3 regions of the Enterobacter sp. R4-368 genome follow, and region 2 is predicted to be linked to each of the others. Evidence: predicted binding sites of a transcription regulator. Region 2 holds the regulator's gene; each other region holds the start of a gene.

Region 1 (5,742 bases), 1.4 Mb from region 2:
GCACTTTGCCAGTCCCAGATCTCGCCATTGGCAATCACCGGAATGGTTAACCGCTTGCGGATCTCGCCGATGGCGTGCCAGTTAATGCACTCCGCTTTGTAGCCATCTTCTTTGGTGCGCCCGTGTACCACCAGTTCGCTGGCGCCGGCCTGCTGTACCGCATCGGCAATTTCAAACGCGCGTGCGGGGCTGTCCCAGCCAAGACGCACTTTTACCGTCACCGGCAGGTGCGACGGCACCGCTTCACGCATCGCTTTTGCGCCACGGTAAATAAGCTCAGGATCTTTGAGCAACGTCGCGCCACCACCGCTGCCGTTGACCAGCTTCGACGGGCAACCACAGTTGAGATCGACGCCCCAGGAGCCCAGTTCAACCGCGCGCGCCGCATTTTCCGCCAGCCACTGCGGGTATTGTCCTAAGAGTTGAATACGCACCAGCGTACCGGAAGGCGTACGGCTTTGACGATGCAGTTCCGGGCAGATTTTATAGAAGGATTTTACCGGCAGGCGTTGATCCACCACGCGCAAGAATTCGGTGATGCATAAATCATAATCGTTAACCTCGGTCAGCAGCTCGCGCACCAGCGAATCGAGCACGCCTTCCATCGGCGCCAGTAATACACGCATATCTCGCCCCATAAAAAAGAGGCGCCATAGTAGCGTCTCTGTTCAGGCGTGGAAAGTGCCTTTCTTCACTACACTTTTGGCTATATCGCGCGGTAAATCTTGTGGGAATGCATAACGTTCCTGAATGGAATGTTTGGTATGCTCACAATTCATGATGTGATCAGTAGCACGTTTTTCGCTTTAATTGTATGATGAATGCGTTTCGACAAGGGCTTTCACCATGAGTAACTCACTGAATATTTTCTGGCAGTACCTTCGTGCGTTTGTGCTTATTTACGCTTGTCTCTACGCAGGCATTTTTGTTTCATCGCTGCTGCCTATTGCTATTCCGGGCAGCATTATCGGCATGCTGATTATGTTCGTGCTGCTGGCGCTGCAAATTCTGCCCGCCAAATGGGTAAATCCCGGCTGCTTTATTTTGATCCGTTACATGGCGCTGCTGTTCGTGCCCATCGGTGTTGGCGTAATGCAATATTACGACCTGTTGCGCGCGCAGTTCGGCCCGATTGTTGTTTCCTGTGCGGTGAGCACAATTATCGTCTTTTTGGTGGTGAGCTGGAGCACCCATCTGGTGCACGGCGAGCGTAAGGTGGCAGGACAAAAAGGGCAGAAAGAATGATGGCGTATATCTGGTGGTCGTTACCGCTGACACTGGCGGTGTTTTTCGCCGCGCGTAAACTCGCCACGCGTTTCAAGCTACCGCTGCTCAACCCGCTGCTGGTGGCGATGGTGGTGATTATCCCGATCCTGCTGGTAACGGGCATTCCGTATGACCACTACTTCCAGGGCAGTAAAATTCTTAACGATCTGCTGCAACCCGCTGTTGTTGCGCTGGCGTTTCCGCTCTATGAGCAGTTACATCAGATTCGCGCCCGCTGGAAATCGATCATTACTATCTGCTTTATCGGCAGCATGGTGGCGATGTTTTCCGGTACCGCTGTGGCGCTGCTGATGGGCGCGACACCAGAAATTGCGGCGTCGATATTACCCAAATCCGTCACCACACCGATCGCGATGGCGGTTGGCGGCAGCATTGGCGGTATCCCGGCAATCAGTGCGGTCTGCGTGATCTTTGTTGGCGTATTGGGCGCGGTGTTCGGCCATACCTTGCTGAACCTGATGCGTATCACCACGAAATCGGCACGCGGGCTGGCAATGGGCACCGCCTCGCATGCGCTGGGCACCGCGCGCTGCGCCGAGCTGGATTATCAGGAAGGGGCTTTCAGTTCGCTGGCGCTGGTGATTTGCGGGATTATCACTTCGCTGGTCGCCCCGTTTCTGTTCCCGGTTATCCTCGCGCTGCTGGGCTAAAATTTGCGATACGTCGCGCATTTTTCGTTTGAGTTTCATAAGTTGCACATACAGTGTGAAGTGAATCACACATAGAGGCCAGGCAGCCCCGTAAACTACGATTCCAATACACTGCTATGAGGCACCGCTATGCATTCACGTTTTCACACTGCTTTTTCCGGGCTTGCGGAGAATTTACAGACCGCACTGGCTCCTCTGCTGGCGGATGAGCACTTCCCCGCCATGCTGAGCGCAGAGCAGGTGGCAACATTGCAAAGCGCGACGGGGCTGGACGAGGACGCGCTGGCGTTTGCGTTGCTGCCGCTCGCCGCCGCCTGCGCCCGCACCGACCTTTCCCACTTTAACGTGGGCGCGATTGCGCGTGGCGTCAGCGGAACATGGTACTTCGGTGCCAATATGGAGTTTTCTGGCGCGACAATGCAGCAAACCGTGCATGCCGAGCAGAGCGCTATCAGCCACGCCTGGCTGCGCGGTGAAAAAGCGCTCTCTTCCATCACCGTCAACTACACGCCGTGCGGCCACTGCCGCCAGTTTATGAATGAACTGAACAGCGGTCTGAATCTGCGCATTAACCTGCCGGGTCGCGCGCCGCATACGCTGGGCGATTACCTGCCGGACGCGTTTGGTCCAAAAGATCTCGACATCAAAACGTTGTTAATGGATCAACAGGATCACGGTTTTTCACTGCGCGGAGATGACGTCGCGCAGGCAGCTATTCACGCGGCCAATAAAAGCCACTCGCCCTACACGACTTCGCCGTCAGGCGTGGCAATTCTTTGTCGCGACGGGCGCATCTTCAGCGGTAGCTACGCGGAAAACGCCGCCTTCAACCCAACGCTGCCGCCATTGCAGGGTGCGCTGAATCTGCTTAGCCTCAGCGGTTTTGATTACGCGGATATTCAACGCGCCGTACTGGCGGAACGCGCCGATGCACCGCTCACCCAATGGGATGCCACCGCCGCCACGTTGCGCGCGCTGGGATGTGAGAAGGTCGAACGCGTTTTGCTGAGTAAATGATCCTCGCTGCGGGTTCGTGCCCGCAGTGATGAAAAACCCCGCAATTGAACTACCGTTTCTTGCGCTTGCCGTACGGGTAAAGTAGCCTGAGGGACATTCTAATCCTGTTCGAGTCTGCTGCATGTTAAAGCGTTTTACTTACAGCCTGTTAGTCCTTATCGGCTTACTGCTGTTAACTGCGCTTGGCTTAGACCGCTGGATGAGCTGGAAAACCGCCCCCTATATATACGACGACCTGCAGGATCTCCCCTGGCGCCAGGTCGGCGTTGTCCTCGGCACCGCGAAGTACTACCGCACTGGCGTTATCAATCAATATTACCGCTACCGGATTCAGGGCGCGCTTAATGCATATAACAGCGGCAAGGTTAACTACCTGTTGCTGAGCGGCGATAACGCGCTGCAAAGCTACAACGAACCGATGACCATGCGTAAGGATTTGATTGCCGCCGGTGTCGATCCTGCCGACATCGTGCTCGATTACGCCGGTTTCCGCACGCTGGATTCGATTGTGCGCACCCGCAAAGTCTTCGACACGAACGATTTCATCATCATTACCCAGCGTTTCCACTGCGAACGCGCGTTATTTATCGCCCGGCATATGGGCATCCAGGCGCAGTGTTACGCCGTGCCGTCGCCGAAAGATATGTGGAGCGTACGCGTACGCGAGTTTGGTGCGCGGTTGGGCACAATTGCCGATCTTTACATGTTCAAGCGAGAGCCGCGCTTCCTCGGCCCGCTGGTGCCGATTCCGTCAATGCAGGAAGTGCCGGACGATGCGCAAGGCTACCCGGCCGTCACCGCCGAGCAGCTTATCGATATGCAAAAGAAAGGAAAAAACTGAAGCATCAGTTAATGGATGCGTTGCGGCTGTTGGTTTTTACTGGACGGACAAGCGTAAAACCACGCTCAACAAAATGGCGATGATCGATAACCGCACGGCTGGTTTTATCGAGCGTCCAGTGGCCATTTAACGCGTTGAAGGACAAGGCTTTCTCCCCATCCGGCGTATTAACCAGGTATTCCCCGCTTTTTAAGTACCCTGCGCTACACACGATGCGCGCGGGCGGGCTGTTCTTCATTCTGAACTCGATTTTGCGAAAGCCGGTCGGTACCGGGCAAAAGTAAAAAAACGGCAATGCAGTGATTTTGATATCGCCAAGTGAGGCAATCACGTCGCCATCGCGCAACAGTTCGACATTTTTCAAAGAGAAGTTAACGGGTGAGTTTTTTTCATGCGGTAAATTATCAACAGTAAAATAAACAAAATTCATAAGCGCCCCTGAGCTGCGGATACAACACCATTCACAGATTCATTCTTTCAAGCGTAAGTAGCTATGGGCATACAGGCATTCAGAATTGACTTAAATATCGGGCACATGGGATGTACCCGACGTGCAAGCGAAGCGTCAGGCCACTTTGCTCTCATGCTGTTGCAGGCTACGCTGAAGGTCGTAGATCAGGCTTCTCACCATATCAGGCGTTAAATTAAAAAAGGGCGAATCAAACGTCGTTGCTCCCGCGCCGCAAGGCCCTGTGCTGCAACCAAACTTCACGACCACACCATCTAAATCTTCAACCACCCCTACCTGCCAGCCAATCACGGGAAGTGCAGGAAACGCGCCCTCACTGTTCATCCTTAATCTCCTTATTAATATTGCAACTTTATTGAGCGTAGCACCGAAGCAAAAAATTTAACAACTCACTGCGAGAGAACTTTTTTGGGGGAAAGGCGTGAGCTTACTCCATGGCAGAAGGCGGCAAACAGGAATAAAAAAGCCCGCTCGTTGAGCGGGCCTGGTACAGACGATGGGATTATTTTTTACGTGCGTATTTCAGCGAGTCTAGCGCCACCGCGAAGATAATGATGCCGCCCTTGATGATGTACTGCCAGTACGGGTTAATACCGATATAGGTCAGGCCGTAGTTGATGACGGTGAAGATAATCACACCGGTCACCACCCCCAGAACCGTACCCACACCGCCGCTGAAGGAAACCCCGCCCACTACGCAAGCTGCGATGGCATCCAGTTCATACATAAAGCCGAGGTTGTTGGTCGCAGAACCGATACGGCCCGCTTCCAGCATCCCGCCGAAGGCATAGAACACACCGGACAGCGCGTAAATCATCAGCAGGTTCAGCGCTACGTTAACGCCGGAGACTTTCGCCGCTTCCGGGTTACCGCCGATAGCAAAAATGTTTTTGCCAAAGCGAGTTTTATTCCACAGCACCCAGACGAACGCCACCGCAATCAAGGCGTAGAAAGTGATATAGGACAAACGGAAGCTGCCCAGCGCAATAAAGCCCTGCGTAAAGGTCGAGAAGCCGCTGTCAAAGCCGGAAATCGGCGATGCACCAACAAAGTCGTAGTACAGGGAGTTGATACCGTAAACGATGATCATCGTACCCAGCGTGGTGATAAACGGAGTCACGTTCAGGTAAGCGATGACAAGGCCGTTCACCAGGCCGATAACCGCGCCGATGGCGCAGACAATCAGGATCACCACCGGAATCGGCATGGTAGCCATATCCGGGAATACTTTGTTGGCGTTTTCCATTGATTGCAGCAGCGTAGCGGCAACCACCGCCGCGAGGCCAACCTGGCGCCCGGCGGAAAGGTCGGTACCCTGGGTCACAATCAGCCCCGCTACGCCCAGCGCGATAATAATACGCACGGAGGATTGGGTCAGAATGTTACTTAAGTTCAGCAGACTTAAGAAAGTGGGATCCTGAAAAATGATAATGGCCAGTAACACTAAAAGAACAACGTAAATACCGCCGTCTTTCAGA
Region 2 (5,742 bases):
CGGCTGGCTTGGCGTGGTAATGCATTTTCGCGGCTGTAGCGGCATCCCGAATCGTCTGAACCGGATTTATCACTCGGGCGAAACCGAAGATGGCACCTGGTTCTTGCACTGGTTACATCAGGAATTCGGACCCGCGCCAACCGCAGCGGTGGGTTATTCGCTCGGCGGGAACATGCTCGGTTGTTTGCTGGCAAAAGCCGATGACGACTTGCCCGTCGATGCAGCGGTAATTGTCTCTGCTCCGTTGGTGCTGGAAGCCTGCAGTTATCATATGGATAAGGGATTTTCCCGTGTTTATCAGCGCTATTTGTTGAATTTGCTGAAAGCGAACGCCGCGCGCAAATTACGCGCTTATCCTGGTTCGCTGCCAACCACCTTGCCGGCGCTGCGTAAGCTGCGCCGTATTCGCGAGTTCGACGATCTGATCACCGCGAAAATCCACGGTTTTGCCGACGCGCTGGATTATTATCGCCGCTGTAGCGCGATGCCGGTTTTGCCGGATATTCGTAAACCGACGCTGATTATCCACGCGAAAGATGACCCGTTTATGGATCACAATGTGATCCCGGATGCCGGACATTTGCCGGCGAATATTGAATACCAACTGACGGAACACGGCGGCCATGTCGGGTTTGTTGGCGGAACCTTGCGCCACCCGGAAATGTGGCTGGAAAAGCGTATTCCGGATTGGTTATCCGCTTACCTGGAAAGACGATGATTATTCCCTGGCAAGAGATTGATGCGCAGACGCTGGACAATCTGATTGAGAGCTTTGTCTTGCGCGAAGGCACTGATTATGGTGAACATGAGCGTTCACTTGAGCAAAAGGTCGCCGACGTTAAACGGCAGCTGCAACGCGGCGAAGCCGTACTGGTGTGGTCGGAACTGCACGAGACGGTCAATATCATGCCGCGCGGGCAGTTCCACGACTGAACAGGTACATGGCGGCTGGCTATACTGAAATAATCGTTTATTCAGGGAGTTGCTATGTCCGCCAAACATCCGGTTATCGCCGTTACAGGCTCCAGCGGCGCGGGAACCACCACCACCAGCCTCGCCTTTCGTAAGATCTTCGCCCAGCTCAATATGCACGCGGCAGAAGTGGAAGGGGACAGCTTCCATCGCTATACCCGCCCGGAAATGGATATGGCTATCCGTAAGGCCCGCGATCTTGGGCGGCATATCAGCTATTTTGGCCCGGAAGCCAATGATTTTGGCCTGCTGGAACAGACGTTTATCGAATATGGCCAAACCGGCAAAGGCCAGGCGCGCAAATACCTGCATACCTACGATGAAGCCGTTCCCTGGAACCAGGTACCGGGCACGTTTACGCCGTGGCAACCGCTGCCGGAACCGACCGATGTGCTGTTTTATGAAGGTCTGCACGGCGGCGTGGTGACGCCGCAAAACGATGTCGCGCGTCATGTGGATTTGCTGGTGGGCGTGGTGCCGATCGTCAACCTAGAATGGATTCAAAAACTTGTCCGCGATACCAGCGAGCGCGGGCATTCGCGGGAAGCGGTAATGGATTCTGTCGTGCGTTCGATGGAAGATTACATCAATTTTATTACGCCGCAGTTTTCCCGTACGCACATTAACTTCCAGCGCGTGCCAACGGTGGATACGTCCAATCCGTTTGCCGCGAAAGGCATTCCCTCACTGGACGAGAGTTTTGTGGTGATCCATTTCCGCAATCTGGAAGGGATTGATTACCCGTGGTTGCTGGCAATGCTGCAAGGCTCGTTTATCTCGCATATGGATACGCTGGTGGTGCCTGGCGGAAAAATGGGGCTGGCGATGGAGTTGATTATGACGCCGCTGGTACAACGGCTGATGGAAGGTAAAAAGATCAAATAATGCAGAAAGCCCGGTGATGTGCTGCTTACCGGGCTTTTCGCATCAGGCTTCGATAACTTCGTAAGAGTGGGTGATGTTCACCGCTTTTTCGAGCATCAAGGCCACGGAGCAATACTTCTCCGCGGATAAATCCACCGCGCGGGAAACCGCAGCATCCTTCAGATCTTTACCGGTGACGATAAAGTGCAAATTGATGTGGGTAAACAGGCGCGGCGCTTCTTCACGGCGCTCTGAGGTCAGCTTCACTTCGCAGTCAGTCACGTCATGACGCCCTTTTTGTAAAATAGAAACCACATCAATGGCGCTGCATCCGCCCGCCGCCATCAGCACCATTTCCATCGGGCTTGGCGCTTTGTCGCCGGAGTTGCCGTCCATCAGGATTTGGTGGCCCGATGCGGACTCACCGATGAACGTTAACCCTTCAACCCATTTCACACGTGCCTGCATTTTCTTCACTCCGGAGTGGCAATTTTCTTTACAGATTACGCGTACATAACAAAACTCGCAACGGAAGGCGACCTGCGTCATGCTGAAGCGAGACACCAGGAGACAGGCGGTAAAAGCTATGCTAAAACACTCTGGATGCTACAGAGATAAATGGATGTTACGCATGTATGCATGACATCATACTTTAGAGACCGCAGATGACGCTGACGGTCCACTTCCCTGGATGCGGGAAGCTTAGATTGCAACCCCAGACGTAGGGGCTCATCCTGTGTCTGAGACAGCTTATAACAGAGGATAATCGCGCATGGTGCTTGGCAAACCACAAACAGACCCGACGCTTGAATGGTTCTTGTCTCATTGCCACATTCATAAGTACCCGTCGAAGAGCACGCTGATTCACCAGGGTGAAAAAGCGGAAACGCTGTACTACATCGTTAAAGGCTCAGTGGCAGTGCTGATCAAGGACGAAGAGGGTAAAGAGATGATCCTCTCCTACCTGAACCAGGGAGATTTTATCGGTGAACTGGGCCTGTTCGAAGAGGGTCAGGAGCGCAGTGCATGGGTACGCGCTAAAACTGCTTGTGAAGTGGCTGAAATCTCGTACAAAAAATTCCGTCAGTTAATCCAGGTTAACCCGGATATCCTGATGCGTCTTTCCTCGCAAATGGCGCGTCGCCTGCAGGTCACTTCAGAAAAAGTGGGTAACCTCGCCTTCCTGGATGTAACCGGCCGTATCGCGCAAACGCTGTTAAACCTGGCGAAACAGCCAGATGCAATGACCCATCCGGACGGCATGCAAATTAAAATTACTCGCCAGGAAATTGGTCAGATCGTCGGTTGCTCCCGTGAAACTGTGGGCCGCATTCTCAAAATGCTCGAAGATCAGAACCTGATCTCCGCCCACGGTAAAACCATCGTCGTATACGGAACGCGTTAATCTGTAAAACGGCGCAGCTTACGCGCTGCGTCGTTTTTCTTCCCTCATGTGGCGCAGGCTGATTTATCACCCCGAAATCAACTACGCACTGCGACAAACGCTGGTGTTATGTTTACCTGTGGCCATTGGTCTGGTTACTGGTCATCTGCAACAAGGTCTGCTGTTTTCCCTCGTTCCCGCCTGCTGCAACATTGCCGGGCTTGATACGCCACATAAACGTTTTTTCAAACGCCTGATCATTGGCGGAACGCTGTTTGCAGGCAGCAGCCTGGCGGTGCAGCTATTGCTGGCGAGAGATCTTCCATTGCCGCTGATCCTCACCGGGCTGACGCTGGTTTTAGGCGTAACCGCCGAAATCAGTGCACTGCACGGTCGCCTGCTCCCGGCTTCGCTCATTGCCGCCATCTTTACGCTCAGCCTCGCCGGTAACATGCCGGTATGGGAGCCGATACTTATCTATGCGCTGGGCACGCTGTGGTACGGATTGTTCAACTGGTTCTGGTTCTGGATGTGGCGCGAGCAACCGCTGCGCGAATCGCTCAGCCTGCTCTACCGGCAACTGGCAGACTACTGCGAGGCGAAATACAGCCTGCTGACGCAACACGCCGACCCAGAAAAAGCGCTGCCGCCGTTGCTCGCCCGCCAGCAAAAAGCGGTGGATATGATAAGCCAGTGCTATCAACAACTGCATATGCTGGCTGCCAATAAACACAACGATTACAAAAGGCTACTGCGGGTTTTCCAGGTAGGGATTGATTTGCAAGAGCACATTTCGGTGAGTTTGCACCAGCCGGAAGAAGTGCAAAAACTGGTGGAACAAACCCACGCCGAACAGGTGATCCGCTGGAACGCGCAAACCGTCGCCGCTCGCCTGCGCGTGCTGGCAGACGACATTCTCTATCACCGCTATCCCACGCGCTTCAACATGGATAAGCAGATTGGCGCGCTGGAAAAAATCGCCCGCCAGCACCCGGATAACCCGGTCGGGCAGTTCTGCGCCTGGCATTTTAGCCGTATCGCGCGCGTCTTGCGCACTCAGCGCCCTCTCTATGCCCGCGATCTGATGGCGGAAAAGCAGCGTCGCTTGCCCCTTTTCCCGGCGCTAAAAAGCTATTTATCACTGAAATCTGCGGCGCTGCGTAATGCCGCGCGAATCAGCGTCATGCTCAGTATCGCCAGCCTGATGGGCAGCGCCCTGCATTTACCAAAACCCTACTGGATCATGATGACGGTGATGTTTGTCACGCAAAACGGCTATGGCGCAACGCGCGTTCGCATTGTCCACCGGGCGGCGGGCACCATTGCGGGACTGGTGATTGCCGGGGCGACGCTGCACTTTCATGTTCCACTCGGTTTTACGCTGGCCGCGATGCTGATGATTACGCTGGTCAGTTATCTCATTATTCGGAAAAACTACGGCTGGGCGATGGTGGGTTTTACCATTACCGCCGTCTACACCTTGCAACTGCTGACGCTAAATGGTGAGGAGTTTATTGTCGCCCGCCTTATCGACACGTTGATTGGTTGCCTGATCGCTTTCGGCGGCATGGTCTGGCTGTGGCCGCAGTGGCAAAGTGGCTTGCTGCGCCAGAATGCGCACGATGCGCTGGAAACAGATCAGGAAGCGATTCGCCTGATCTTAAGCGATAACCCGCAGCCCACTCCGCTTGCCTGGCAGCGCATGCGCGTAAACCAGGCGCATAACGCTTTGTTTAACTCGCTAAACCAGGCGATGCAGGAACCGGGCTTCAATACGCGTTATCTGGAAGATATGAAACTGTGGGTAACGCACAGCCAGTTTATCGTTGAGCATATTAATGCAATGACGACGCTGGCACGTGAACATACGATGTTGACGCCGGAGCTGGCGCAACGTTATTTGCAATCCTGCGAAATTGCCCTGCAGCGCTGCCAGCAGCGGCTGGAGTATGACGGGCCGGGAGGATCCGGCGATGTGAATATTCTCGAAGCCCCGGAAGCATTAACGCACGGGCCAATGAGCACGCTGGAGCAGCATTTACAGCGGATTATCGGGCATCTGAACACCATGCACACCATTTCGTCGGTAGCATGGCGTCAGCGCCCGCATCATGGCATTTGGTTAAACCGCCGCCTTAACCGTTGACCACTTTCGCCACCGCATTCGCGAAGCGCTTCATCCCTTCTTCGATATCCTGCGCATCAATAATCAGCGAAGGCACAAAACGCATGACGTCCGGACCGGCGTTCAGCACCATGACGCCCGCATCGGCAGCGGCGTAGAGAAAGTCGCGCGCACGGCCTTTATATTGCGGATTCAGCTCAGCACCAATCAGCAGCCCCATGCCACGAATATCGCTAAACAGGTCAAATTTCTCGCCAATTTGCTGCAGATGTTTAACGAACAACTGACGTTTTTCATTCACGCCGCTGAGCACTTCCGCCGTATTGATAATGTCGAATGCGGTTCCGGCGACAGCGCAGGCCAGCGGGTTGCCACCGTAAGTAGAGCCGTGTGAACC
Region 3 (5,742 bases), 810 kb from region 2:
TAACGCCAATGGACACCACCTCGCTGCTGGGCTGGAGCGGGATCATTATTACCTTTGTCTGGAAGCAGATGGCGTTCTCGACGTTACTGATTTGCGGCGCGATGTCGGCGGTGGAGCCGTCGCATATTCTGGCGGCGAAAAACCTCGGCGCGTCGCGTTTACGCATCCTCTTTGACATCATTTTGCCGCAGGTGCTGCCGACGATTGGCGTGGCGATGGTGCTCTCCACGGTGACGATGATGTCGGTGCTTTCCGTGCCGCTGATGATTGGCACCGGCACGCCAACCATGATGACCGTCGATATGGCGTTTCGCGTTAACTCGTACGGCGATTACCCGGTGGCGAATGCAATGGGCGTGATCTCCTATCTGATTTGCGCGGCGCTCTCCTGGTTCTATTTACGCCACAGCCTGCATGCGAAAGGAGCGCTGTAATGACCACGTTTCGACAAAAACTCCGCGGCAGTTTTCTGCTGCAAACTCTGTTGCTCACTTTTCTGGTACTGGCGCTGTTTGGCCCGCTGCTGAATCTGCTTATCTGGACGGTGGCGGAAAGCTGGTTTTTCCCGCACACCTTGCCGAGCCAGTGGGGATTGAAATACTGGAGCCAGGTGTTTAGCCCTTACAGCGATGTCTCGGGATCGCTCTCCATTAGCGTGCTGATCGCCGTGCTGTCGGTGCTGGTTTGCCTGCTGATTTCTGTTCCGGCGGGTTACGCATTGTCGCACCGAACCATGCCGTGTCGCGCCTTCTTTATGCTGCTGTTTCTCATCCCGCAGGCGTTTCCTAACCTGACGGTGTATATGAACGTGGCGCGGCTGTTTTATCAGTGGGGACTGAACGGTACGGTGGCGGGCGTGGTGCTGGTGCACAGCGTGCACGGCTTGATGTATTCGATCTGGATAAGCGTGGCGGCGTTCTCTTCACTCGATCCGCTGCTGGCGCGCGCCTCGCGCAACCTGGGTGCCGGGCCGGTATACACCTTCTTCCATATTATTTTGCCGCAGGCCGCGCCCGGGCTGATTGCCGCCAGCATTTTTGTCTTCCTGGAATCGCTGGATGAGTTTACCGCCACCTTTTTTGTTGGCGCACCGGATATCACCACGCTGCCCATTTTGCTCTATACCGCCAGTATGTCGGGCAACTACCAGGTGTCATCCATTACCGCGCTGATCCTGCTGGTGCCATCGGTGCTGTTTATGCTGGTTATCCATAAATTTATGCGCCCGGAGATGCTGTCGAAACTGGGGAAATAATTATCTGACGACGTCACAAAAAGGCGTGTGCCGGGCCACTTAATAGGTAGCTGTGGCGCGACGCTACCAGCCAAAACAAGACGGCAACAGTCGGAGGAGAAAGTATGGATATCAAAGGCCCGGCAGCGATTGATGTATTTAAACCTTATGATATTTCCCCTTACGAAGACAAAACACTCAGAGCGGTTCAGCTGGAGCCTGCCTATACGCCCGCAAAGGAGTCTTTTCAGGCGTTTCAGCAGCGGCATTATGCGTGGCGAACCGGTGACAAACAGGCCGATATTTCCCATGTCCCCAAAGATGAAGGCAAGATACCGTTGCCCACGCTGGGCGAAAGCTTGCAGGAGATGTTCCTGGGCGCGGTATTGGGCGGGCCGCTGCCGGAATTCCCGGGCGGAGTGCGAGCGCTTCCCGGTGCCGGCGCGGCGCGGCTTGCTGAACGACCTTCTGGCACTGCTAAAGGCCCGCACGGTGAAATCAACGTCGCTATTGCGGAGTCGAAAATGGCGGTGGCAAGGCCATTAAATCCAGCTACGGAAGCGAACGTTTCCGCCAGTAAGCCGTTAAGCCACGCCATACCTGACGCCTCTGGCCCGGACGTATTACATGTTTCATTACCGCAAGCGGGAGGAAAAAATTTTTCCGAGGCCATGGCGTCGTCAAAACTCAACATCAAACAATTCGCTGATATTGCTAAAGTTGGCGCGGATGTGGGTGAGAAAGAGATGGGGAGGGTGACATTATCCGGTGAAATCAATATCGTGCGTCGCGATGGCCCCTTAAATGATCCGAATATGTATATGTTTTTCACCGACAGCTACAAGGGCGAGCCGCGGCTGAATATCATTGGTCATGGCATTTTTACACCAAACGGTGACAGCACGACCGGCCTGCAGGTCGCTGGTGGTATCAAAGGGCCGTTTGATGTGGCGCTGGATACACTGGAACTGGCGGGCGATGTGAGGTTTAAAAACATCCGTTGCTTAAGTTGTCACGGGGCGGAAGGCGGCATTGATTCCTTCGCACAAAAACTGGCGAATTACACCGGCGTGCCGGTAAAAGGTTATCACGGTTCGGTCACCGTTGGCGGGCATGCGGACGGTTCAAATATGGTCGTGATAAAAAATGAGATGGACGCGCTGTTCTATTTTGGCAAGCGCGAAACGACGCATTACCAACCGCAGAAATTCCACCCGCTCTGGCGACCGTGGGAAACCCGTATTCTTGAATAAAACAATCGTTGTGCTGAAGTGAAAGCGCAGATGCCCGCGAAGTTGAGTCCTGGTGGGCATCTGTATTTTTACGTCCTGCTTCGGCGAGTGTGCATTCCCTTTTACCACCCCTGGCTGGCAATAAGACGGCTTATCCGCCCGATCCCTCTATTAAATCAAATAGATGTGTACCGATTTACGCACCGGTGAGCGATTATGCCAATGCCAGTAAAGATCGGCCGCTGGCGCAGATCCGATGTTTATATTTATGCGAAAGGGCGTCGCGTAGAAAAATGACCCCCCAGAGGAAATAAAAAAGCGCCCGCAGGCGCTTTAAGCAATCACGTTACGATCATCGGCCACTCGGGTGGCGCTTTTTGCGCGATCTCTTCCATCACGACGAGCAGGTTGTGCCAGCTCGTGGAGAGATCTATCGCCGTAATGCCCAACAAACCGGTAGCGAACCAGCATGCCGCCGCTAAGCCCATGCCGCTGCTGATCACTGCCAGGCCAATATAATCAGCACGACGGAAGCGAATGTTCAGCGTACTGGCCATAAACATCAACACTGCACTCAGTAACTGCCAGCGGAGAAGCACGACGCTGGCGGTAAAGGTAGCCATCAAACCATCCTCAGAAAGACCGAATACCGGGCGGACAAGCACGTTGCGCGAGTGGCAATGCTGAAGATCCGCGAATAACACAACGAATTGAAACGGCGTTCCCCGTTTCAGGAATGTGTGAACTATATCACATTTGTTGATTTATTCGCCAGTACAAAAAGCGTGCTTTTTGCATCGTGTTGGTTGTGTTTTATCCGAAAATATATCGCCAATGTATTTATGTGTGCACGGGAATGAATGTTTTTTTTATCTAATACATTTGAGTGATATTTAGCATCCTAATTGCCACAACGTTTACAGGTTGTGTCGCATATATTATGCTTTTGAGGATAATCTTATTAGCCTGTGAATGATGATTCAGGGTTTTGATCTTTATCGATATATTCTTTTTCATCACGTCCTGTATGCGTGAGGAAGATATTTGTGCGCGCAGTTGCGCTAACTGAATTGATGACCGCCTCTTCTTTTTTCCTGATGACATCATTTTAAGCTGGTTTCGCGTCTTATAACCTGCGAATGAAAAAATATGAAAATAGAAAATTCCGCCGTGCCGCCTGGGGACGCTGATGCGGCGTTGTCGGTTCTGGCCAGGCTGATGCCCTGGCTCACTGCGCAACGCTCAATGGAAGAGATATTACGCGCGATCAATGCAGCACTTGGATCCACGCTTGCGTGGGTGGTTATCCGGCAGGACGACGCGTGGCAGCTCGTCAGTTCAGGGTCGCCGGGCTGCACGTTGCAGGATGTACAAATCTTTCTTGAGCAGTCTCAACTGCAACGACATCAGCGCGCCTGGCGAGTCATTTGCTGGCGGCGACATGCCGGTGATTTATTATTTCCGCATCATGAAATAGCGGCCAGAAAATTACGTAGCGGTATTTTGTGTAAGTTAAATTATAAAGAGTCAGGAGTCGAAGGTTATTTCTTTTTGGCATTTTCGCAGTCCTTGCACTCTTTATCCATCGTGAAAAATGTCGTTATTGTTTTGGTCGAAAAACTAAAAAATTATCTTGCTGAAATTGTCGCCCGGGAACGCACGGCGAAAGAGATGCAGCGTATTGTGACGCAATATAAAGCGTTATTTGAACGCGCTCCGGTTTTAATGAACTCGTTTGATAAAAGCAATCGCTGCATATTATGGAATGGTGAGTGCGAACGCGTATTTGGCTGGAGCATGAATGAGCTCAATCAGCAGGCCGATCCATTAGCGTTATTTTTCCCCGATCCCGAGGTACGGCAAAAAGTTCGCGCTTCGGTTAATACATCGCCGGCCGTCGACATGCATGAATGGCACCCGGTACGACGTGATGGCCAGGTGCTGACGGTACTCTGGTCAAATATTCAACTGCCGGATCACTCTGTGCTGAGTATTGGGCTCGATATTACCGAGCGTAAAAAGGCGGAGCGGCAGCTGGAAATGAAAGCCACCATTGACGATCTGACCGGCTGTTATAATCGTTTTTCTATGTTGCGGAAGTTAAAAGAGGCGCTGGTGGCCTGTCGCCCGGACGAGCCGCGCAGCCACTTCAGCATGCTGATGCTGGATCTTGATTATTTTAAAAATATCAATGATCGCTGGGGGCATTTAACAGGCGACGCCGCACTGATTCATTTTTGCGATCAGATCCGTGAACATTGCGATCCGTCATATATTTTTGGTCGTTTAGGCGGTGAGGAATTTCTGATTTTAATGCCGCATACCCACAGTAAAATGGCGCTGCGTTTTAGCCAAAAAATCCGCGCGTCACTGGCGCGAAATCCATTGTTTAGCAATGGTGAAAAGATAGCCTTATCCTTTAGCGCTGGTTTAGTATTCGTCACCGGTGAAGAGTCCGATACTTCAGTTTTACTTACGCTTGCGGATAACGCCCTGTACGATGCGAAACGCGCAGGCCGCAGTCAAACCGTGGTGGTTGGCGCTTTTTTATAAATAAAGAAGAAATTATGAAGACTTCGCAACGACAGATGAAAAAATACGCGAATGGCGTGCCTTTTTTTTATCCTGCGGCCAGTTTAGCTTAATCAGCGATACTCTGTTGTATTAAGTTAAAACACCCCCATGCGAATGGATTAATATTTTCCTTAATATAAACATTGGGCACACTCTGAGTTTGCTTTATGGTCGCCTGTTTCGGTCATAACCAAATATTAGGTTTTTAATGAGAAAAGTCAGTTGCTAATGTCGTTTGATTCATGCAACGTAATCACCTGTTTATCAAAGCATCCTGCCAAACATTAAAAAGGCGCTTTAAATGCATGGATATAGGCGGACATGAATCATAGCGTGCGTCGCAAGATGCTCAGCGTCGTCGTGCTCATCACGGTAGTTCTTCTGCCGCTGATGTTGTCGCTATGGTTTGCGCATATTCGTGCGGTGAAAGAAACGAGTGCCCAGCTTCAATCGTTTGCCCAATTAGCGCTAAATAAAACGGAGCGCGTTATCCAACAAGTGGATACGGTTCGCAGCGCCGCGGAAAAATACCACGGACAAATTTGTGCGCCGGAACATCGCGCGGCCATGCTCAATATCGTCCGCAGCAGTATGTATGTTTCGGATTTAATTTATGCCCGTGGCGACCACTTTTTATGTTCGAGCGTAATAACGCCCACGCAATCGTATGCTATTTCACCAGCGGATTATAAACGCGCGCCC

The links. Region 2 encodes CRP, which controls carbon source genes, mostly activating them, when cyclic AMP is high. Its sites were predicted from a motif close to ATGTGANNNNNNTCACAT; they were not measured.
Positions count from the first base shown of each region.
Region 1: a site for CRP is predicted at 1,991-2,008, ahead of cdd (cytidine deaminase). Genes of this name have one in related genera too.
Region 3: a site for CRP is predicted at 3,205-3,222, ahead of H650_RS15950 (YjcB family protein). Genes of this name have one in related genera too.

Region 1 covers NC_021500.1:1,223,775-1,229,516, forward strand. The annotation lists gene dusC (tRNA dihydrouridine(16) synthase DusC) at 1-626, opposite strand, end outside; gene H650_RS05690 (CidA/LrgA family protein) at 847-1,245, shown strand; gene H650_RS05695 (CidB/LrgB family autolysis modulator) at 1,242-1,937, shown strand; gene cdd (cytidine deaminase) at 2,067-2,954, shown strand; gene sanA (outer membrane permeability protein SanA) at 3,076-3,795, shown strand; gene H650_RS05710 (hypothetical protein) at 3,800-4,225, opposite strand; gene H650_RS05715 (hypothetical protein) at 4,361-4,588, opposite strand; gene mglC (galactose/methyl galactoside ABC transporter permease MglC) at 4,767-5,742, opposite strand, start outside.
Region 2 covers NC_021500.1:2,592,242-2,597,983, forward strand. The annotation lists gene H650_RS12280 (hydrolase) at 1-718, shown strand, start outside; gene H650_RS12285 (YheU family protein) at 715-933, shown strand; gene H650_RS12290 (phosphoribulokinase) at 988-1,857, shown strand; gene H650_RS12295 (OsmC family protein) at 1,900-2,304, opposite strand; gene crp (cAMP-activated global transcriptional regulator CRP) at 2,609-3,241, shown strand; gene H650_RS12305 (YccS/YhfK family putative transporter) at 3,288-5,366, shown strand; gene argD (bifunctional acetylornithine/succinyldiaminopimelate transaminase) at 5,356-5,742, opposite strand, start outside.
Region 3 covers NC_021500.1:3,402,858-3,408,599, forward strand. The annotation lists gene H650_RS15935 (ABC transporter permease) at 1-434, shown strand, start outside; gene H650_RS15940 (ABC transporter permease) at 434-1,255, shown strand; gene H650_RS15945 (hypothetical protein) at 1,360-2,487, shown strand; gene H650_RS15950 (YjcB family protein) at 2,808-3,089, opposite strand; gene H650_RS15955 (GGDEF domain-containing protein) at 3,616-5,019, shown strand; gene pdeC (cyclic di-3',5'-guanosine monophosphate phosphodiesterase PdeC) at 5,362-5,742, shown strand, end outside.